Regions from separate parts of the Peribacillus sp. B-H-3 genome, predicted to be linked through region 1. Evidence: riboswitches for the same ligand, from Rfam matches in the RefSeq annotation. Region 1 holds a riboswitch; the other holds the start of a gene.
The links. Region 1 has a riboswitch for glycine ahead of gcvT (glycine cleavage system aminomethyltransferase GcvT). Riboswitches for the same ligand answer to the same signal wherever they lie in the genome.
Positions count from the first base shown of each region.

Region 1 (9,855 bases):
TCTTTCTTTACAACCAGCGGCTTTGGCAAGAACGGAATAAGGTCGCTTTTCACACCAACCGGGCCTGAGCCGGGTCCGCCGCCGCCATGAGGGCCTGTAAATGTTTTGTGCAGATTTAAATGCACCACGTCAAATCCCATGTCGCCAGGGCGTGCCTTAGACAGTACCGCATTCAAGTTGGCTCCGTCATAATACAGCTTTCCACCTGCTTCATGGATAACCGCAGCCATTTCAAGAATATTTTCTTCAAATAAGCCCAGTGTATTTGGGTTGGTGAGCATCAATGCTGCTGTATCAGGACCAGTAACCCTTCTTAAATCCTCAAGATCGACCAGTCCATTTTCATCGGATTTTACAGTGACCGTCTCAAAGCCAGCTACTGTTGCTGAAGCAGGGTTTGTTCCATGCGCAGAATCCGGGACGATTACCTTTGTACGCCCATGATCTCCATTTGCCTCATGGAAAGCACGGATCATCATCAAACCTGTCCATTCCCCGTGAGCACCAGCTGCAGGCTGCAGGGTTACCTGATCCATGCCAGTGATTTCAATAAGATGCTCCTGCAGGTCATACATCAGTTCAAGCGCTCCCTGGACGGTGCCTTCATCCTGAAGCGGATGGATATGGGCAAAGCCTGAGATGCGGGCTGCCTGTTCATTGATTTTCGGATTATACTTCATTGTACATGAACCGAGCGGATAAAAACCTGAATCAACACCATGATTCCTGTGGGACAGAGCTGTATAATGGCGCATGATGTCGAGCTCTGAAACTTCAGGAAGCTCTGCTTCTTCTTCCCTTAGATATCCTTCAGGAAGCAAGTCTTCAAGCTTTGCTTCTTCAATATCCATTTCAGGCAGGCTATAGCCAATTCTTCCTGGTTTACTTAATTCAAAAATTAATGGCTGATCTTGGTTATTCATGGCTCTCCCCCAGTTCTTTGGCAAAAGCGTCAATTTCCTCTTTCGTCCTTAATTCTGTGACCGCTACAAGCATGTGATCTTTTAAATCAGGATAATCCGGCCCAAATCGAAACCGCCGATGATGCCTTTTTCAAATAAATTTTGATTGATTTCTTCATAAGATGCAGGAAGTTTAACGACAAATTCATTAAATGACGGGCCATCAAAAATAACTTCCAGACCCCTCTCCTTCAGTGCCTTCTTCGCATAAAAGGCTTTTTGGATATTTTGCACAGCAATTTCCTTCGCGCCTTTTTTGCCAAGTGCTGTCATGGCTACTGAAGCGGCAAGGGCATTCAAGGCCTGGTTCGAGCAAATGTTGGATGTTGCCTTGTCTCTCCTGATATGCTGTTCTCTCGCTTGCAAGGTAAGCACAAATCCGCGTTTTCCGTCTTCGTCCACTGTCTGGCCGACAAGACGCCCTGGAACCTTGCGCATTAATTTATTCGTTACGGCAAAATAGCCGCAGTGAGGACCACCAAAAGCCTGAGGGATCCCGAATGGCTGGGCATCGCCGGCAACGATATCGGCCCCGAATTTGCCTGGAGGCGTCAATGCCCCGAGTGCAAGCGGATTCGATGAAACAATAAACATGGATTTCACAGAATGAACAATTTCTTCTATTTCTTTCAGCGGTTCAATACGGCCGAAGAAATTCGGATACTGGACGATAACCCCTGCAATATCATCTGCCATCTGCTCTTTTAATGCCTCAAGGTCGGTAATTCCGTCACTGAAAGGAATTTCAATGACCTCCACATTCTGGCCTTTTGCGTATGATTTGACGACTTCCCTGGATTCAGGGTGCACAGCGCTGGAAAGCAGGATTTTCTTTCTTTTGGTATGCCCGGTGCTTAACATGGCCGCTTCAGCAAGGGACGTGCCTCCGTCATACATGGAGGAATTGGCAACATCCATCCCAGTCAACTCACAGATCATAGTCTGGAACTCAAAAATCGCCTGCAGCTCACCCTGCGAGATTTCTGGCTGGTATGGTGTATATGCTGTATAAAACTCTGAACGTGAAATGACATGATCAACAATAATAGGAGCATAATGATCATAAACACCTGCACCAAGAAAAGATGCATAGCTTTTTGTGTCGGCATTTTTCGAAGCCATTCTTGAAAGCTCTTTAATGAGAGATGATTCGGCTTTGGCCGGTTTGATGTTATATTCACCCTGGAAACGGACTTTTTCCGGTATGTCGCTGAAAAGCTCATCAACGGCTGAAACACCGATTTCAGCCAGCATTTCTTTTTTGTCTTGCTCTGTCATCGGCAAATAGCGATGCGTCATGTAACATTCATTCCCCTCTATTTTCTCGGTTTTTTATAAAAAGGTGTTGCTATGACTTTAGCTTTTAATCTTTTTGATCTTATTTCGACTTCCACTTCTGTGCCAATTTCAGTGAACTCCCTTTTTAATAGGGCAAGTCCCAAATTTTTCTTCAGTGTCGGAGACTGGGTGCCTGTAGTGATTTCACCAATCTGCTCTCCCTCGGCAAATACAGGGTAGCCATGGCGCGGAATCCCTCTGTCTATCATTTCAATTCCAGCGCTTCTTCTTGGGGCTCCTTCTTCTTTTTGCTTCTTTAAAACAGATTTCCCGTAGAAATCTGCCTCTTTATCGGTTTTGACAGCAAAGCCGATTCCCGCTTCAATCGGAGTGATATCAGCCGTAAGCTCCTGTCCGTAAAGAGCAAGATTAGCTTCAAACCGGAGCGTATCCCGGGCTCCAAGGCCAATAGGAAGGATGCCTTCCTCCTTGCCTGCAGCAAGGATCTCTCTCCAAAGAGCTGGCCCGGATTCACTTTCACAATAAATTTCAAATCCGTCCTCGCCTGTATAGCCCGTTCTTGAAACGAGCGCTGTGACTCCGTTCAAATCAACATCATCCTTGAATTTAAAAAACCCTATTTCACTCAAATCAGTATTTTTAGATAATTTTTGAAGCACGGTTTCCGCTGCCGGGCCCTGAAGTGCAAGCTGGGCATAATGAGAAGAAACATTTGTCAATTCAACATTCTCTATTAAGCTGGCCTGAAGCCACTCAAAATCTTTATCGATATTAGCAGCATTTACTACCAGAAGATATTCTTCATCCGATTTTTTATAAACGATCAAATCATCAACAGTTCCGCCATTTTCATAGCACATGGCTGTATATTGGGCTCCGCCGGGCTGCAGCTTCAGGATATCATTTGTCAGCATCTTCTGAAGAAATTCAATGCTTCCGGGTCCCTTCACTTCAAATTCACCCATATGAGATACATCGAATAGCCCCGCTTTGGTCCGGACCGTTTCATGCTCTTCCTTTATTCCGGAAAACTGGACAGGCAATTCCCACCCGCCAAAATCAATCGTTTTGCCCCCGCTCTCACGGTACACTTCGAATAATGGTGTTCTTTTTAATTCTGTCAAAATGCTGCCTCCTTAAAAATAAGATTAAAAATCTTTCTTTTGCGGCTCATACAACGTTTCAGCTTTCTTAGAAAAAAGGGCATAAAAAAGGACAGAGCTGCCCTGTTTGGGCATAATTCTCTGTCCTGAAACCTGAAAGTTTACCTTTAGTAGGCTTTCCCCTTTGGTGGTCCCGTAACGTGGACTCTCTCCAGAGCTGCGTCCAGCAAGAGTTCTTTTGCCTGAGAGATTCGCTGTTAAGCTTGCTCCTTCGGCGCTGCGCCATGCAGTCTCTCCCCATGCCTTCATCCGCTTATATTTTAAAGACCCATTGTACATACTATGAGAAAACCAGCAATCTAATCATTTATCAGAGGCTGCAGTTATGTTTTCTGCCAGTATGAAAATTTGTAAAACTCAAATTCTATTCCCATCCTACCATTAAGAATGTTTTTTCCGCAATAACTTTTATCTTGAAAACGCAAACAACTTACTAATTTTATTTTTCTACCTTCTAATGTTCGTGTTTAGCTCGATTTTATAGATATCACATTATTCATTCTGCTTAGGGGGCAAGACCATGAAGATTGAAATAAGCTTCGATCAAGACTGGGGAGAAGAGTTTTTACAAAAGATTGAGAAAGACGGGCCATGGGCTAACTGGGACTTGTATAAACTGGCCGCAGATATCGAAAGGCAGCTCGTTGTCCCGGATTTTGAAGGTCTGCAGGCGCCAAAGCATCTGCCGCAATTAGTCCCGCTGCCCCATCAGCTTGAGGCAGCAAAACAGGTAGTGGAAGAAATGAATGGAAAAGCGATCCTTGCCGATGAGGTAGGGCTTGGAAAGACGATTGAAGCAGGGCTTATATTAAAGGAATACATGATCCGCGGCCTGGTCAAAAAAGTCCTGATTCTTGTACCCGCTTCCCTTGTCAGCCAATGGGCGTTTGAACTGAATACCAAGTTTCACATTCCTGCAGTTGCCCAGAAAAAAAGCTATGTGTGGGAAGCCTGTGATTGTGTGGTGTCTTCGATCGATACGGCAAAGCGAGATCCGCACCGCGACATCATCTTTCAGCAGGAATACGATATGATCATTATTGATGAAGCACATAAACTCAAGAACAATAAAACTAAAAACTATGAGTTTGCACAGAATTTGAAGAAGAAGTTTTGCCTGCTTCTGACGGCAACACCAATTCAGAATAAACCGGAGGAAATCTTCCATCTTGTTTCCCTGCTGAAGCCGGGCCACCTGGGCAATGCCGCACTGTTTGCCGAGAAATATAAAGGCAAAGGCAGAAGCCTGAATGATGATGAACATCTGAAAGAACTGGTAAATACAGTCATGATTCGAAATCGCCGGGCCGATACCGGCATCGAGTGGACCAAAAGGATTGTGGAAACCATCATCATCGAGCTGTCTCCTACAGAGCGTGCCCTATATGATGGAGTCACGAATTTCAAGCCGGACTCAGGAGAAAAAACCGGAAGTGCCTTTTCGTCGCTCACGCTGCAAAGAGAAGCATGCAGCAGCCGGGAAGCTGTTTTTTATACATTAAAGAAGATGAAAGGAAAATATGAAAATCCTCCAGAGGAATTTTCAGCAAGACTTGATCATTTATTCACACTGGTGAATGAAACAGAACGGAACTCCAAGGCTGAGAAGGCACTAGAGCTGATCCAGAAAATTAATGATAAAGTGATCATTTTCACAGAATACCGGGCAACACAGCTTTATCTGCAGTGGTACCTGCAGCAGCATGGCATCAATTCCGTTCCCTTCAGGGGTGGCTTCAAACGAGGTAAAAAGGATTGGATGCGAGAGCTCTTCCAAAACCGGACACAGGTTTTGATTGCAACAGAAGCAGGCGGCGAAGGAATCAACCTTCAATTTTGCCATCATCTGATCAATTTTGACCTCCCGTGGAACCCGATGCGGCTTGAACAAAGAATCGGCCGGATTCACAGGCTTGGGCAAAAGGAAGATGTAAGAATTTATAACTTTGCCACCCAGGATACAGTCGAAGAACATATCCTGAAGCTTTTGTATGAAAAAATCAATTTATTTGAAAAGGTGATCGGCGAGCTTGATGATATCCTGACAAAATTGGATATCGGAAATATAGAGGAATATCTGGTGGATGTTGTCGGGGAATCCCGGACAGAAGGCGAAATGAAAATAAAAATGGAGAATCTTTCGTCGCTTATTAAATTCGCGCAGGAAATGAAGGATGGTGATCACTTTGCAGCAGCAGGAAATCCATGAGTTCCTAAAACAGTACTTCCAGTCCAACCAGTGTGAAATTCTTGAGGACCACAGCTCCCATCTGGTTGTCCAGCTTACGGTGGAAATGGATAAAGCGCTGATGAACCGCCCTTTTTATTGGCACTATCTTGAAAAAACCGGCGGCGAGCCCAACCCTCAGAAGCTGACATTAATTACGGATTCAGCTAAAGCACCTGAAGATCTTAAAGGCGAAGTGATACACTTCGGTTCGCCGCGTCTTCACCAGATTTTTGCTTCTACAAAGGAGCTTGCAGGATTCATCAGGCTTTATGAAGACATTGCACAGCAAGGAACAGCCAAACACTCCCTGTATCCTTGGCTGAATTTGAATGTGAAGGTTTCTTATCAGTGCGACAGGAAGAAAGATGTCTTCTTATCTGTTGCCCTCAATTTAATCTCAGGAGAAGTGCTGGATGAATTTCATGATAAAGTCCTCTCCTTAAAAATGACACCGAAAATTCCGGATTTTTCCTTTACGCTTTCGCCGCTTATCAAGCATAAAAGCGGGCTGTCGCGCCTGGATACCTTCATCCGGAAAAACTATGTGGAAGGTGATGACCATTCCTGGGCAGAAGAAGCGATAAACCGCTGGAATGCAGATCTTCAGCTCCTGGAGCATTTCTATGAAGATATGGAAGAAAAAAATGAAAGCTATTATACAGAAAAAGAAGCGCTTCGGGCTCAATATGAACCGAAAATCGACATCTCCATTGTAAATGGCGGATTATTTTACTTAACAGATTCCTTTTACCGGCAAAAAAATCATGCATAAAAAAACCGGTTAGCAGGGACCCCCTTCCTGTTATCCGGTTATTCCAATAAACATACCCTTTCGGCAGGAAAGGGCATGTTTACTTCCTTTTAATCAGCATTTTTAAAGCAAAAGGCATAATGCCAAACCAGGTGCTCATAAAGGGCTGCTTGTTTTCCTTTTTCATCTGCTTTTGCTCTTTGCGCTGATTTTTTGGCACATTTGTATACATCACAAACTGCTGCGTTAAAAATTTAATATAATCATTCGCTGACATCTTTATCACCCATTAGCAAGTATGCACAGATCGCCAGCTTTTTATACACGCCTACCTCTCCCTCCATTCAGTGATTTTGGCTGAAGATAGATTAAAAATAAAAATGGATTCACTTCTGCGCCCGGACTTTGTAGTGGCGAAAATCGTCACCTGAACGATTGCCAGGCCTTGTTTTTTCACCTGATAATACACGTCCCCATTTTGATAAAAGAAAATTCCGGTGCTGATTTTCCCTGTAATATCCTGAGGCAGCATTATAGAAAGATCCTTAGCTGCAAGCTTCAGCAAATGGTCGTTCACAAGCTTTTCTTCTGTCTCTTTGTGAAATTTCCTATCAGGTACATACTGGTCGATCGCAAATAGTGCTGCTGAAATGAAAGCTGCAGCAACCACCATCATTATCGGAAAAACCATGCCTTTTTGATTATTCATTCCTGCTCGTTATATAGGGCCTCAGAATTCTTGAAAAGGAAGCCCCTTCCTTGTCTGTCACTGTCAAAACAATCGACTTCCCCTCTTTTTTTGCATAAAAGCTTTTTATGTTCTGCAAAAGAACCTCATAGCCTACCCCGTTCAACTTCCTTCTTAATTTATCCTGATATTTCTCGATTGTTACCACATCGCTTCCGATGACTAAATACACCGTGTCACCGGATGCCTCCTGGCTTGTTGACTGCCTGACTTCCCTTTTTATCTGGTTGATGCAAATTTCCCATTCCCTGGGATTGATGCTGCTTTTAGATCCAAGGCTGGTATGAAGAATGGCAGCCATCTGCAGAACAAGAGAAGAAATTGACAGCAGCACAACAAGAGATGCGAGCATCTCCGCCATGGTAAATCCGTCATCTTTTCGCAGTATCACAAAATGTTTCTTCCCGCCCGTTTGCTTTTTTATATGTTATGCACCCTTCCATCATCCCCTGGGACACCGCAGATTCCCTCCAGGTTAATATATAGCTGTGCCCCCTGCTTTTAAGACTGCCTGATGCCTGTCCCTCTCCATCCATGTAAGCATCCAGCTGCTCATAAAGCAGATGATAAGCTTCTGTCTTCATGAAAAGATCACTCCGGTCATGGCGGATTTTGCTCATTATCGGGAAGATCGACACTGCCAGAAAGACGCATAGAAAAAAAGAAGCGAGCATTTCCAGATAAATATAGCCGCTAGAGTTTTTCAATTCGGAACCTTCCTTTGCCAATGTTAAGGGTCAGCTTGTAAGTGCCATCAGGGGTGAAAATAAACCAAGCGCCTGCTATCGATACGTTGCCATTGGAGGTGAAATAAATAATTAAGTTCATGGTCCCCTTCACGAAATCAATATCATGCGGAATTTGCCTGCTTCTGACAATTCCATCCTCCATTGTGTATATCTGATATTTTGAAAGAGCCGAATCTATTGCAAAACTGGTATAAGCCTGGTGGCTGATGGCATATTGCTGTGCATACAAAATATCATTGTTTAAATCAGTGAGGAATTGCCTTGTTTCCTGATGGTCCATAAACCTGGGATAAAGCCCCCAGGAGACAGAATAGATTAAGATGAAGATGCTTAAAACGATCAGCATCTCAGCGAGCGTGTAGCCTCCGTCACATTTCATTTTCACTAGGCAAATATCATTTTCCTCCATTATCCGATACACTTACCTGGCCGCCCGTATCAATAGTAACCGCTGACCCATTTGGACAGGTGGTTTCCTTCAGGTAGCCTTCTGTTTTTAACTCGGCAACTCCGGCGGGAAGCTTATTATGGTCAATCTGATAGGCCTCAACCTGAGCCTGCACCATTTTTGAAAAGGCTTCGCATCCCTTTGTCTGAATGGTTGATTGATGCTTGGTGATATTCGGGACTGTTATAATCAGCAAAATGGAAATGACTAATAATACAATGAGCATTTCAATAAGGGTAAAACCTTTTTCATTCATCATTTTTCCTCCTTAAATTCCGTCAAGCAATGAAAACATTGGCATTAGTACTGCCAGATAGATTGAAACAACCAGTAATCCGATAATAGAAAACAGCAAAGGCTGTATGATCCTTACAATCATGGCCATCCTTTCTTCTATTTTCTTCAGCAAATATGAACTGTAATGAAACAGCTCCTGATCCAGCCGTCCATGCTTTTGCCCGTTCGCGGTAATAATGCCAAGATGCTTCTCAAAGTAAGGCATCTCCCCTATAATTTTCTCGAGGGATTTTCCTTCGGTCAGTTCTTTGCGTAACCTGGTGCATAGCTTATTGTAGAACGGCTGCTGCTGATTTCTTGAAAATAAGGTGATGCTTTCATTAATGGAGAGCCCGCCAGACAGCAAACCGCTGAACTGGCTGGCAAAAAAGTGGGTTTCAAATAACCGGATGAAAGAACCGGCAATGGGGATGCGCAGCAGGAGACTCCTCTGTTTCAGGGGACAAAGCTTCCTGAACCAGAACTGCCTCAAAAGCAAAATGATGAATAGAAGAATGCCAAGTATCCATGGAACTTCCTTGAGGGTTTTTGTAAAGCTGAGAACCAGATTCATAAATACATTTTCTTTGGCGTCCATCGATTGAAAGAGAACCTGGAATTTGGGGATCAGGACCTTTTGAAGCACATAAAAAACATTGCCTGCAAACACGAGCAGGAAAATCGGATAAAAAAGCAAATTCTTGATTTTCTCCATATCCTGAGCCCGTTTCTGCCAGTAGGTTCCTGCATCTTTAAGCGCTTTTGCCAGCTGTCCATAGTGTTCTGCATAAAATATGTAGCTGATTAATTGGGGATGAAAGCGAAGCTCGCTTAACACAGAATGAAGCGGATTTCCGTCCCGCAGGCTTAAAAGGGCGTTTTCAAGGTCTGCCGTCTTTTTCTTCGTTTCCTGGAGTTTCAGGAAGTGCAGCGCCTGCGAGAGCGGATATCCATTTTCCAGCAGATCGCCGAGCCTGGATAATAACAGAGCCTGTTCCTTCATATTCCATTTACTTCGCTTCATCTTCATGCACCAGCCGGTCAAATTCCTCTTGCTTTACATATCCCATGGCCACCGCCTTGCTGATTTCGTCCTTCAGCGTACGATACTTTATTTTTCCTTTTTCGCCCTTCGCTGTCTGCAGTACACGGGTAAGCTCTTTTCCGTACAGCAATTCATACACGCTTGCCCGCTTGCTTCTTTTTTTCTCGTTACATGCTTCTGTGCA
Region 1 is NZ_CP183879.1:3,551,364-3,561,218, forward strand. It holds gene gcvPB (aminomethyl-transferring glycine dehydrogenase subunit GcvPB) at 1-923, opposite strand, end outside; partial or broken gene gcvPA (aminomethyl-transferring glycine dehydrogenase subunit GcvPA) at 916-2,261, opposite strand; gene gcvT (glycine cleavage system aminomethyltransferase GcvT) at 2,279-3,385, opposite strand; glycine riboswitch at 3,585-3,673, opposite strand; gene ACN6MY_RS17635 (DEAD/DEAH box helicase) at 3,945-5,633, shown strand; gene ACN6MY_RS17640 (YqhG family protein) at 5,611-6,426, shown strand; gene ACN6MY_RS17645 (YqzE family protein) at 6,506-6,682, opposite strand; gene comGG (competence type IV pilus minor pilin ComGG) at 6,734-7,114, opposite strand; gene comGF (competence type IV pilus minor pilin ComGF) at 7,107-7,544, opposite strand; gene ACN6MY_RS17660 (hypothetical protein) at 7,525-7,860, opposite strand; gene comGD (competence type IV pilus minor pilin ComGD) at 7,847-8,323, opposite strand; gene comGC (competence type IV pilus major pilin ComGC) at 8,298-8,609, opposite strand; gene comGB (competence type IV pilus assembly protein ComGB) at 8,619-9,650, opposite strand; gene comGA (competence type IV pilus ATPase ComGA) at 9,637-9,855, opposite strand, start outside.

Region 2 (9,855 bases), 1.5 Mb from region 1:
TTCTTTTTCCAAATAGGTACCATGCTGTTGATGATCTGCTCCACCAGAACTTGTTCATATTCATTTTCGCTGCCATCTTTCGGCTTGCTTTCTGTTAGGTCCATTTTGATAGGATAACGGATGAAGTCAGAGTATTTTTTAATGATTTCTTTTAATCTGTACTCGTCCAGGTATTCATCATAGTTTTCGTCTTCTGTATTTTGTTTTATATTTAAAATGATTTCTGTACCCACAGAGTCCTTTGTGCAGGTCTCAATCGTATAGCCGTCAGAGCCAGTGGATTCCCACTTATAAGCCTCATCACTGCCTATGGTCCTGCTGATTACGGTAACTACATCAGCTACCATAAAGGCTGCATAAAACCCGACTCCGAACTGGCCGATAATATCATGGCCATCTTTCAGTTCATTCTCGCTTTTAAAAGCCAAAGAGCCGCTTTTCGCAATAATCCCCAGATTGTTCTCAAGCTCTTCCCTTGTCATGCCGATGCCCGAATCCGCAATTTTCAGTGTGCGGCTTTCCTTATCTGCTGCAACTTTTATGTAATAGCTGTCTGGGTCGAAGCTTAAGGAATCATCTGTTAATGATTTATAATAGATTTTGTCGATAGCATCGCTGGCATTTGAAATCAGTTCTCTCAAGAAAACTTCCCGTTTTGAATAGATGGAGTTGATCATCATTTCTAACAATCTTTTAGATTCTGCTTTAAATTGCTTTTTTTCCATTTTCTCTTTCCCCTCTCAAAACCTTCTGGCAGAATGGACCAGCCAGTTAATCAGTACCTATTTCACTAATTAAATATCATATCTGCCGGAATGTGTCAATATTTAGAAATTACTTTCGGCTTATCTAAAGCAAAAGGACAGCTGAATGCCTCTTAAAAGGTTTATTTGATTTTGACGACAATTTTTCCTTTAACAAGCGTTCTGAAAGGCAAATTAGCGCGTCTGCAGTTTCTTCCAAAGAAATGTTTAGCATGGATACTCTTGATTAAATCCGGAAGCCGTCGAAATGACTGTTTTCCTGTCCAGCTTTGCCCGCTGTGGTACTGGCATATGGGAAAGTAGATGTTTTATTATATAATGCTTCTGCAGCACGATAGAGTCGTCTTTCAGTTTCCATTTTACTGGTACAGCAGCCCTTCTCTGCTGAAGGAGTGGCAGGATGCTGTGCTCCTTACGGATGGGCTTACGGCTCAGAAGGAACCAAATTGCATGGAAAAGAGTTAATTCTCGCCATTTCTACCGGCGGACCAGAAGAGGCCTATAAAGCAGGAGGGTATAATCAATTCACCATGGATGATTAACAAAGCCATTTCAGGCGACAGCCAACCTCACAGGCATGAAAATGCTGCCTCCCTTCTTTACACAGGGTGTGCGGCTATTGACTCATGAACAAATTCAGGAAAGTGCTGAAAAATTGGCACAGCATCTTCAAGCTGCTTATTAATAAACAAACAAGAGGATGAACGGTACCGTTCATCCTTTCTTTACATCCTTTAATCAGCCTAGTTACAGAAGGCACTCGCTCTCAACCACGCTGATCAGCTGCTTCAGCTGTGCCACGCTTTGGTCTAAAGAAAGCGAGTAGCATCGCTGTGTGCCTTTTTGCTCAATTTCAACAAGATGATTGTCCCGCATGATTTTTAAATGATGGGAAATGGCCGGCCTTGATAAATTGGACTGCTCAGCAATTTCATTTACGCTTAAGCGCTCCCTCTCTGCCAGCAAAAGGATGATATCCTGCCTTGCCGGGTCGCTCAGTGCATTAAATAGCGGTATACATGCCCGGAATACATCAATAGCTTTGGTTTCCATACTTTCCTCCACCTTTCATTTCCTTACTTTTCACCCGCAACATACTTGGCGACTTTTGCTGCCATGCTTCTGGGCATAAATTTAGCGCCAATGGCACCCGCCTTATTTAATCCGCCAGTCACAATGACGCGTTTTCCTTTCATCAGGGCAGCATATCCTTTTTTAGCCACGTCATCTGAAGCCATTGCCCTGCTGAACATTTTTGTGCCCTCAACATTTGCAACAGCCCCGAAGTTGGTGCTCGTTGCACCCGGACAGAGGGCTGTTACAGTGACACGGCTTCCGGCCAGCTCCTCAGAAAGTGCTTCTGAAAAAGAAAGCACAAAAGCCTTTGACGCATAATACACAGCCATCAGCGGCCCCGGCTGGAAGGCAGCTGTGCTGGCTACATTCAGGATTCGGCCGCTTTCCCGCAGCTTCATTCCGGATAATGCGTAATGTGTCAGTTCTGTCAGTGCCGCGATATTTAATGAAATCATGTTCATTTGCTTTTGGATATCGAGTTCATCGAACTTGCCCATCAAGCCAAATCCCGCATTATTGACCAAAACATCAATCGCAATTCCCTTCCTTTCCGTTTCCTCAAATACCTCTTTTGCCGCACCGGGCACACTTAAATCTTTAGCAATGACCGTCACTTCTATTTTAGGAAGGGATTTTTTGATTTCCTGAAGCCTTTGGCTGTTTCTTGCGACTAACACAAGATTATATCCATCTTTTGCAAACAATTGTACAAAGTCATAGCCCAAACCGCTTGTTGCCCCTGTAATAAGTGCTGTTTTCGTCATATTAAATCCCTCCATCTATTTATATTAGTTCGTATGTTCAAACGTTTAAACATATAATAAGTGAAATATCCTTTTAAGTCAACCTGGTTCCTTTTCACGCTGCCTTCATCTGCAGATATTTCTTGTTTCTGAATTCTGATAGTATAATACTTAGATGATAGAAAAAGGTCCCATTTTTGGTCAGGAGGGCAATATGTTACAGAAATTCGGCTATTCCCAATATGAAAGCCAAGTATATGAAACTCTTTTGTCGAGTCAGGAATCTATGGATGCAACCGCCATTGTCACACATTCACAGGTGCCAAAGGCTAAGGTATATGAAGTGCTGAATCGAATGATTGATAAAGGACTGATCATGAATACCGTTTCTGAAAAGAAGAAGCTGTACTACGCTGTCCCGCTTGAAGCAGTAATAAAAAAATTAACCTATGAGTTTGAACAAAGTGTTGAATCGCTAAAGCAGAAGAAAATCCAGCGTTCTTATACAGATGACCGTGTTTGGAGCTTAAAAGCCCGCTCTACAATTTTCGCTCAAATTGAAACGATGCTCCAGCAGGCACATACCTCTATTCTCATGTCATCCTGGAGTGAAAATCTGGTTCCTTATCTCCCTATCCTGGAGCAGAAGGAACGAGAAGGTCTCGAGGTCGAAATTCTCACCATCGGGAATATTGAAACCTCATTATCCCGTGTTCATACGCTTGTGCCATTAGATGAGCATGAGCGGCTGGAGAAATCCCACCTGCTTGTAATTGATCAGCAGGATGCCGTCTTTGCTGGTATCGAACATGATCAATGGAAAGCCATCAAAACCATGAGCCAGCCTTTTGTTAAGTTTTTTACAGATTTCTTTTATCATGATGCAGCTCTTACAACCATTACCGAGCGTTTCCATGATCAGCTTGTCCATGACGAAGTGACAAAGAAACTTTTGACTCGTTTGCGCTACTAAGAAGGTAAAATCAAGAAGCAAAAATGTTCTTCTTTAGAGCATTTTGCTTCTTTTTTATTTTCCACTTGTTATTCTTTTTGAAAAAGGTTACTATTCCTGTAGTAACTTTTCAAAAGGAGGATATAATGTGAATCCAAAAATTTATATTCTTGCCGTTTCGTGCTTCGTAATTGGAACCGTGGAGCTCATTATCGGCGGGATTTTAGATATCATTTCAAAGGACCTAGGGATTTCTGTAAGTACAGCGGGCAATCTTATTACGATATATTCTGTCTTCTTTGCTCTATCCGCCCCTATTCTTTTGAATGCAACAGCTAGGTTTGAGCGGAAGAAAACATATTTATGGACTTTATTTGCCTTTTTTCTCAGCAACATTTTGTCTGCCTTTAGCGTCAATTACGGAATGCTCTTTACAGGGCGGATTGTCGCTGCCATGAGCGGGTCCTTTTTAGTTGTCCTTTCGACCACAATGGCATCCCGCATGGTGGCACCGGAATTCAAAGGGCGGGCAATCGGCACTATTTTCATGGGAATCAGCGCTTCCCTGGTTTTAGGAATACCGATTGGCATTTTAGTGGGTAATGCCTATGGCTGGCGTGCGGTTTTCATTCTTATTGCCGTGCTGACTGCTGTCATCATGATTGGTGTTCAGGTCATGCTTGAAAAGGCCGCACCGCCTCCAGTCATCTCCCTGCGCGTGCAGCTTCGTTCATTAAAAGAAGCTAAAATTGTCGCTACCCAGCTTTCATCAGGGTTTTTATTAGCCGGACACCTGACTTTATATGCCTATTTAACTCCATTCTTGCGCACCGCCCTGCATCTGAATACCGCAATGGTCACAGCTATGTATCTTGTCTTTGGAATTGCGGCTGTTGCGGGAGGCGGAATCGGGGGCTTCAGCTCTGATAAGTGGGGTTCAAAGAAATCCATTTTAACCATTATTACTTTATTCTTCGTGATGATGCTCTTGATTCCGTTTAGTGTCGAGTGGCCCATATATCTGTTCACCGCAGTTATTATCTTATGGAGCGCTTTGAGCTGGGCAATTTCGCCTGCCCAAAACAATTTTATTATCCAAATGGCACCGCATAATTCAGACATCCTGTTAAGCTTGAACACGACCGCCAGCCATCTCGGCATTGCGCTGGGATCCTTCATTGGAGGCATTGTCATTGAACATACCTCGATTATATATAATGCCTGGGTCGGTGCCGTTTTCGTATTGATCGCTTTGCTATGTTCCATCTTCTCCGTTACACGGCATAGTGAATCTCAAAATGCCGAAAAGTATATTCACTCATAATAAAAAAAGCTGTCCTAAAAAGGTCTCATTTCAGCCTTTTCGGGACAGCTTTTTTCATGTGTCACAGATTTTTAGCAGAAAACGTATCTCCGCCTTCTATCGTGCCAGATTGGAAGCCTTTATTAAACCAGCGCTTCCTTTGTTCGGATGTTCCGTGTGTAAAGCTCTCCGGCACCGCATAGCCTTGAGCCTTTTTTTGAATATTATCATCACCGACCGCATTCGCTGCGTTTAAAGCTTCTTCAAGATCGCCCTTTTCCAGCAAATTCATATCCTTTGCATGGCTGGCCCAGACACCGGCCAGGTAATCTGCCTGCAATTCAAGCCGAACTGAATATTTATTATACTCGTTTTGGCTGACCTGCTGCCTATTCGGCATTTCCTTTTCTGTTGTTCCGAGCAGGGTCTGGACATGATGCCCCACCTCGTGGGCAATTACATATGCCATGGCAAAATCACCGGGAGCCTTGAACTTCTGCTTCAATTCCTCATAAAAACTGAGATCAATATACAGCTTCTGATCACCCGGACAATAAAAAGGTCCTACCGCTGATCCGGCTGTACCGCAAGCAGAATCAACACTGCCGGAATACAGCACAAGTGTTGGCTTTTTATAGGTAAGGCCTTCTTTCTTGAATACATCTGTCCAGACATCCTCTGTATCTGCAAGAACAACAGATACGAACTGTGAAAGCTCCTTCTCCTGTGCACTTTCCTCATACGGTGCATTTGTCCCGGATTCTGGAGCATTCATCATGCTATTTAAAAGATCACTTGGATTCCCCCCAAGCAAGGTCACAAGAAGCAAAATGACAATTCCGCCAATCCCGCCTCCAACAAGCGTTTTGCTGCCCATCCCTCTTCTATCCTCAACGTTGGAGCTTTCTCGTCTCCCTTTCCATTTCATGATATTTCCTCCTCTTACACGATTCACAATAAACGAATAAAAAAATTGCTCATCTTCCCTTAGTGTTATACCCGCGATTAACCAGTTTATTTAGCTTTCGTAGAAAATTCTTTTATTTAAGGCTTTGTCCCTGCCCGTTGCCCGTCAGGATTCCCTGCCAATTCGCCATAAAAAAATTCATTACAACCTGCAAAAAGCTGAACCTTAGGAAGAGAGCTCCTTCTGGTTCAGCTTTTTCTTTTGGGAGTGTGCCATCTCCCCGGGTTACTTTTTGCCAGCTGCTCTAGATAAATACACGATAATTAAGAACACAAACCATAAAGGCGTCAGCAATACAGGCAGGCGGGTTGCTTCAGCAAACAGCATGATGATTAAAATGCAAATAAACAATAGTAGAACAATGTAATTAATAAAAGGAGTAAAGGGTGCTTTAAAGCTTGATTTCTTTCTTAAATCCGGACGTTTTCTGCTGTATCTTATATGAGAAATCAAAATGATGCTCCACACCCAAATGAAGCAGATGGCACTAATAGTTGTCACAATGCCAAAGGCTTCGCCAGGTATAAGCTTGCTCAATATGGCCCCAACAGAGAGAACAGCTGCTGAAGTATATAGAGCGCGGCTGGGCACATGGTTTTTATTCAATTTAGCCAGTTTAGCAGGACCGGCGTTATGCCGGCTTAAATTATATAAAATCCTGCTCGTTGAAAACAATCCGCTGTTAAAGGCCGAGGCCGCGGAGGTTAATACCACGAAATTAATAATTCCCGCGGCAACGGGAATGCCCACTAAACTGAACGTTTTTACAAAAGGGCTATTGTCTGCAGACAATTGGTTCCACGGATTGATGCATAAAAGGATGATTAATGCTCCCACATAGAAAAAGAGAATTCTCAGCGGAATTTTGTTAATGGCTGACGGAATATTCTTTTTAGGATCTGCTGTTTCTGCTGCAGAAACACCAATTAATTCGACCCCCACAAACGCAAACACGGCCATCTGAAAGGAAAGCAGGAATCCGGATATCCCATGCGGAAATATCCCTCCAAAATTCCATAGATTTCCCGCGGAAACCGTTCCTGCATCTGTTTTGAACCCAATAATAAGCAAAGCGATCCCGATAAGAATTAAAGCAAGAATGGTAATCACCTTGATTAAGGCAAACCAAAATTCCAATTCTCCAAACAGCTTAACAGTCAACAAATTCAGCCCCAATAAAATGACTAAACAGACGACAGCAGGAACCCACTGCGGAATATGAAACCAGTATTGTACATATACGCCAACCGCTATCATGTCAGCCATAGCAGTCATGATCCAGCAAAACCAATAGGTCCATCCTGTCACAAAGCCAGCCCACGGGCCAATATACTCTTCGGCAAAATCCGTAAAGGACTGATATCCGGCATTAGACAGAAGCAGTTCTCCCAGTGCCCTCATAACGAAAAACAAAGCGACCCCTACGATGAGATAGGCCAGTACGATTGAAGGGCCAGCTAATTGTATCGCTTTTCCTGAGCCAAGAAATAAACCGGTCCCGATTGTGCCGCCAATCGCAATCAGCTGTACATGCCTATTTTTCAGATCTCTCTTTAACTCCTGCTGTTCCATGCTGCATTCCCCCGCTCATATTTAGTTAAAAAAACCTCTTTTAAACGTGCCTGCTGCTCTCCTTTATAACGCCATTCCAATCAGCAAAGCACAAAAATCAACCATGCAATGCCAATAAAAAAAGAGACTGGAGTTCTCCAATCTCATACCACAGAATAATAAATGTTTTTTTTATTATCTTTAAGAAAATAAAAAATTTACGCTTTATTAAACTTCTGTTCTTTTGCCTGAGATAGTGAACCCTTCGGCGCCGCAATAATGTGCGGTCTCTCCAGAAACTGCTCCTGCTAAAGTCTGATCCCCAGCAATCATAGCTTGTTAACTATTTAATTATAATTTCACATTCTATCAATATTTGTCAGACAGAACAAGGATAATTAGCTGGATTTAATAGAAAATGCATGCAAAGAATAGCCATCCGTGCAAATTAACCCTAACAGTTTGGAAAAATAACCCCGGTTTAAGGCTTTCATGTTCTGGAGAAATTATGTAAGGTAAGAAAGTTCCTGGCGTTTTTCACTGAGGCTAAAATTTTTTCCCAGGCGCACCGTCGCTGATATAACGCCCGCCATACTTTCAAAAAATTGTTTTCTTCATTGATTCATATTGAAACAAAGCAGATCATTCACTAATATGTATAATTATAGTGTTCTAAAAATTATTTCTTTTGTAAGGCTCTGTCTAAATTCCTAAAAATCCATACTCGATAACGGGCCTGTACCCTTTTCCCCATTACATTCAATTCTTCTTCATATCGCTCAAAAGAGTTAATACATAATAAGTATGACAGCAAGTAAAGAAAGGGATGGAACATTTGAACTCACAATCACAGCCTTTAACAAATATATTTAAAAAGAAAATATATGAAACTTTCAGCCATCTTCATAAAAACCCGGAGCTTAGCTGGGAAGAATGGAAAACTACAGAATATATTGAGGGCATTTTAAAGGATGCAGGCTGCCATAGGTTAACCACATTTGACGACTGTACAGGTGTGATTGGAGACATGGGGAATTTCAGCGGCAGCCGTCCAATCATTGCCATCCGGGCAGATATGGATGCCCTATACCAGGAAGTAAAGGGTAAAATGCAGGCCAATCACTCCTGCGGACATGATGCCCATATGACACTGGTGTTAGGAGTTTTATGGAGCCTGCAGCATAATGAACATCTGAAGAAACAAATAGGTGTACGCTTTATTTTCCAGCCTGCAGAAGAGGTAGGAGCCGGTGCGCTTAAATTAGCTAAAAAGGGAGTTGTTGCTGAAGCGGATTATTTATATGGAGTCCATCTCCGGCCGATACAGGAGCTTGCAGCAGGTTATGCCGCTCCTGCCATTCTGCACAGTGCGACACGTTCCATCGAGTTTGAAATCCATGGAGAAGATGCCCATGGCGCAAGGCCGCATCTCACACAAAGCGCCATTGAAATTGGCGCCTATATTATGAATGCGATTCACTCTCTATATTTTGATCCCAATATTCCGCATTCCGCGAAGGTGACACGATTTATCTCAGGAGGAAGAAATACAAATATTATTCCCGGAAAAGCTTCCCTTGCCATTGATATGAGGGCACAAACAAATGAACTTATGGAAAAACTCCATAACCGTGTGCTTGATGTCATCCATAATGCACAAGAAGTCTATAAAACAGATATTGAGGTTACCAGCGACCATGGAATAGTGGCTGCAGAATCAAGCCAAGCAGCGCAGGACATTGCAGATAAAGCCATACAGCATATTTTGGGACCTGCAAGAACCGCTCCTCCTGTCGTGACTCCCGGCGGTGATGACTTCCATTTTTATAAAGTGAAAATGCCGGAATTAGAAGCCACAATGATTGGTTTAGGATGCAATCTTCAGCCTGGTTTGCATCATCCTGATATGCATTTTGAGATTGATTCGCTATTTACCGGAATTAACATCTTTAACGAAATTTTGCGCCTGCATAGTCTGGCAGACTAAAGATCGGGGCAGCAGAATTGACGATCTGTCTGCTGCCCTACAACCAAAGAAACAGCCAGGCAACAAGGCTGATTCCGCGAAAAACCCATTCTCCAGCATGAATAACCATAATAAGAATATCACTCTTCTTTGTCCGGGGATCCTAAAAATCCTGTGTTATGAATGATGTATGTTAAGGAATATTCATCAAACACGTTCATAATCCAAATGCCGTCTGAAACAATAAATCAACCCATGTTTATCTACATAGGCATTGAAATTTCTGGTGCTCCCTGTCTGAAGGGTTGAGCCATAGGTTTTTATGAGATTGACTGCTTCGGGCTTCAGCTCATTGATGACATTTTTCTTATTGAATCTTTTCGGAAATGACATGACACCCTTTTTCGACAAAGTTGCAGCTGCTTTTACGGAGCTGGCATATAGCTGAGCTTGCCCCGTTTTGCTTGCTGCAGTGCTGCCTTCTGCTCCAGCTCCCATTGAACCTGCAAATAGTCTGCATGCTGCAATCGCC
Region 2 is NZ_CP183879.1:355,155-365,009, forward strand. It holds gene htpG (molecular chaperone HtpG) at 1-725, opposite strand, end outside; partial or broken gene ACN6MY_RS01580 (NAD(P)H-dependent oxidoreductase) at 1,083-1,449, shown strand; gene ACN6MY_RS01585 (ArsR/SmtB family transcription factor) at 1,512-1,817, opposite strand; gene ACN6MY_RS01590 (SDR family NAD(P)-dependent oxidoreductase) at 1,841-2,605, opposite strand; gene ACN6MY_RS01595 (TrmB family transcriptional regulator) at 2,799-3,557, shown strand; gene ACN6MY_RS01600 (MFS transporter) at 3,685-4,860, shown strand; gene ACN6MY_RS01605 (neutral zinc metallopeptidase) at 4,922-5,767, opposite strand; gene ACN6MY_RS01610 (amino acid permease) at 6,032-7,378, opposite strand; glycine riboswitch at 7,584-7,663, opposite strand; gene ACN6MY_RS01615 (amidohydrolase) at 8,193-9,344, shown strand; gene ACN6MY_RS01620 (hypothetical protein) at 9,531-9,855, opposite strand, start outside.
Region 2: linked by a shared signal. The riboswitch ahead of ACN6MY_RS01610 (amino acid permease) and the one ahead of gcvT (glycine cleavage system aminomethyltransferase GcvT) in region 1 are both predicted to bind glycine.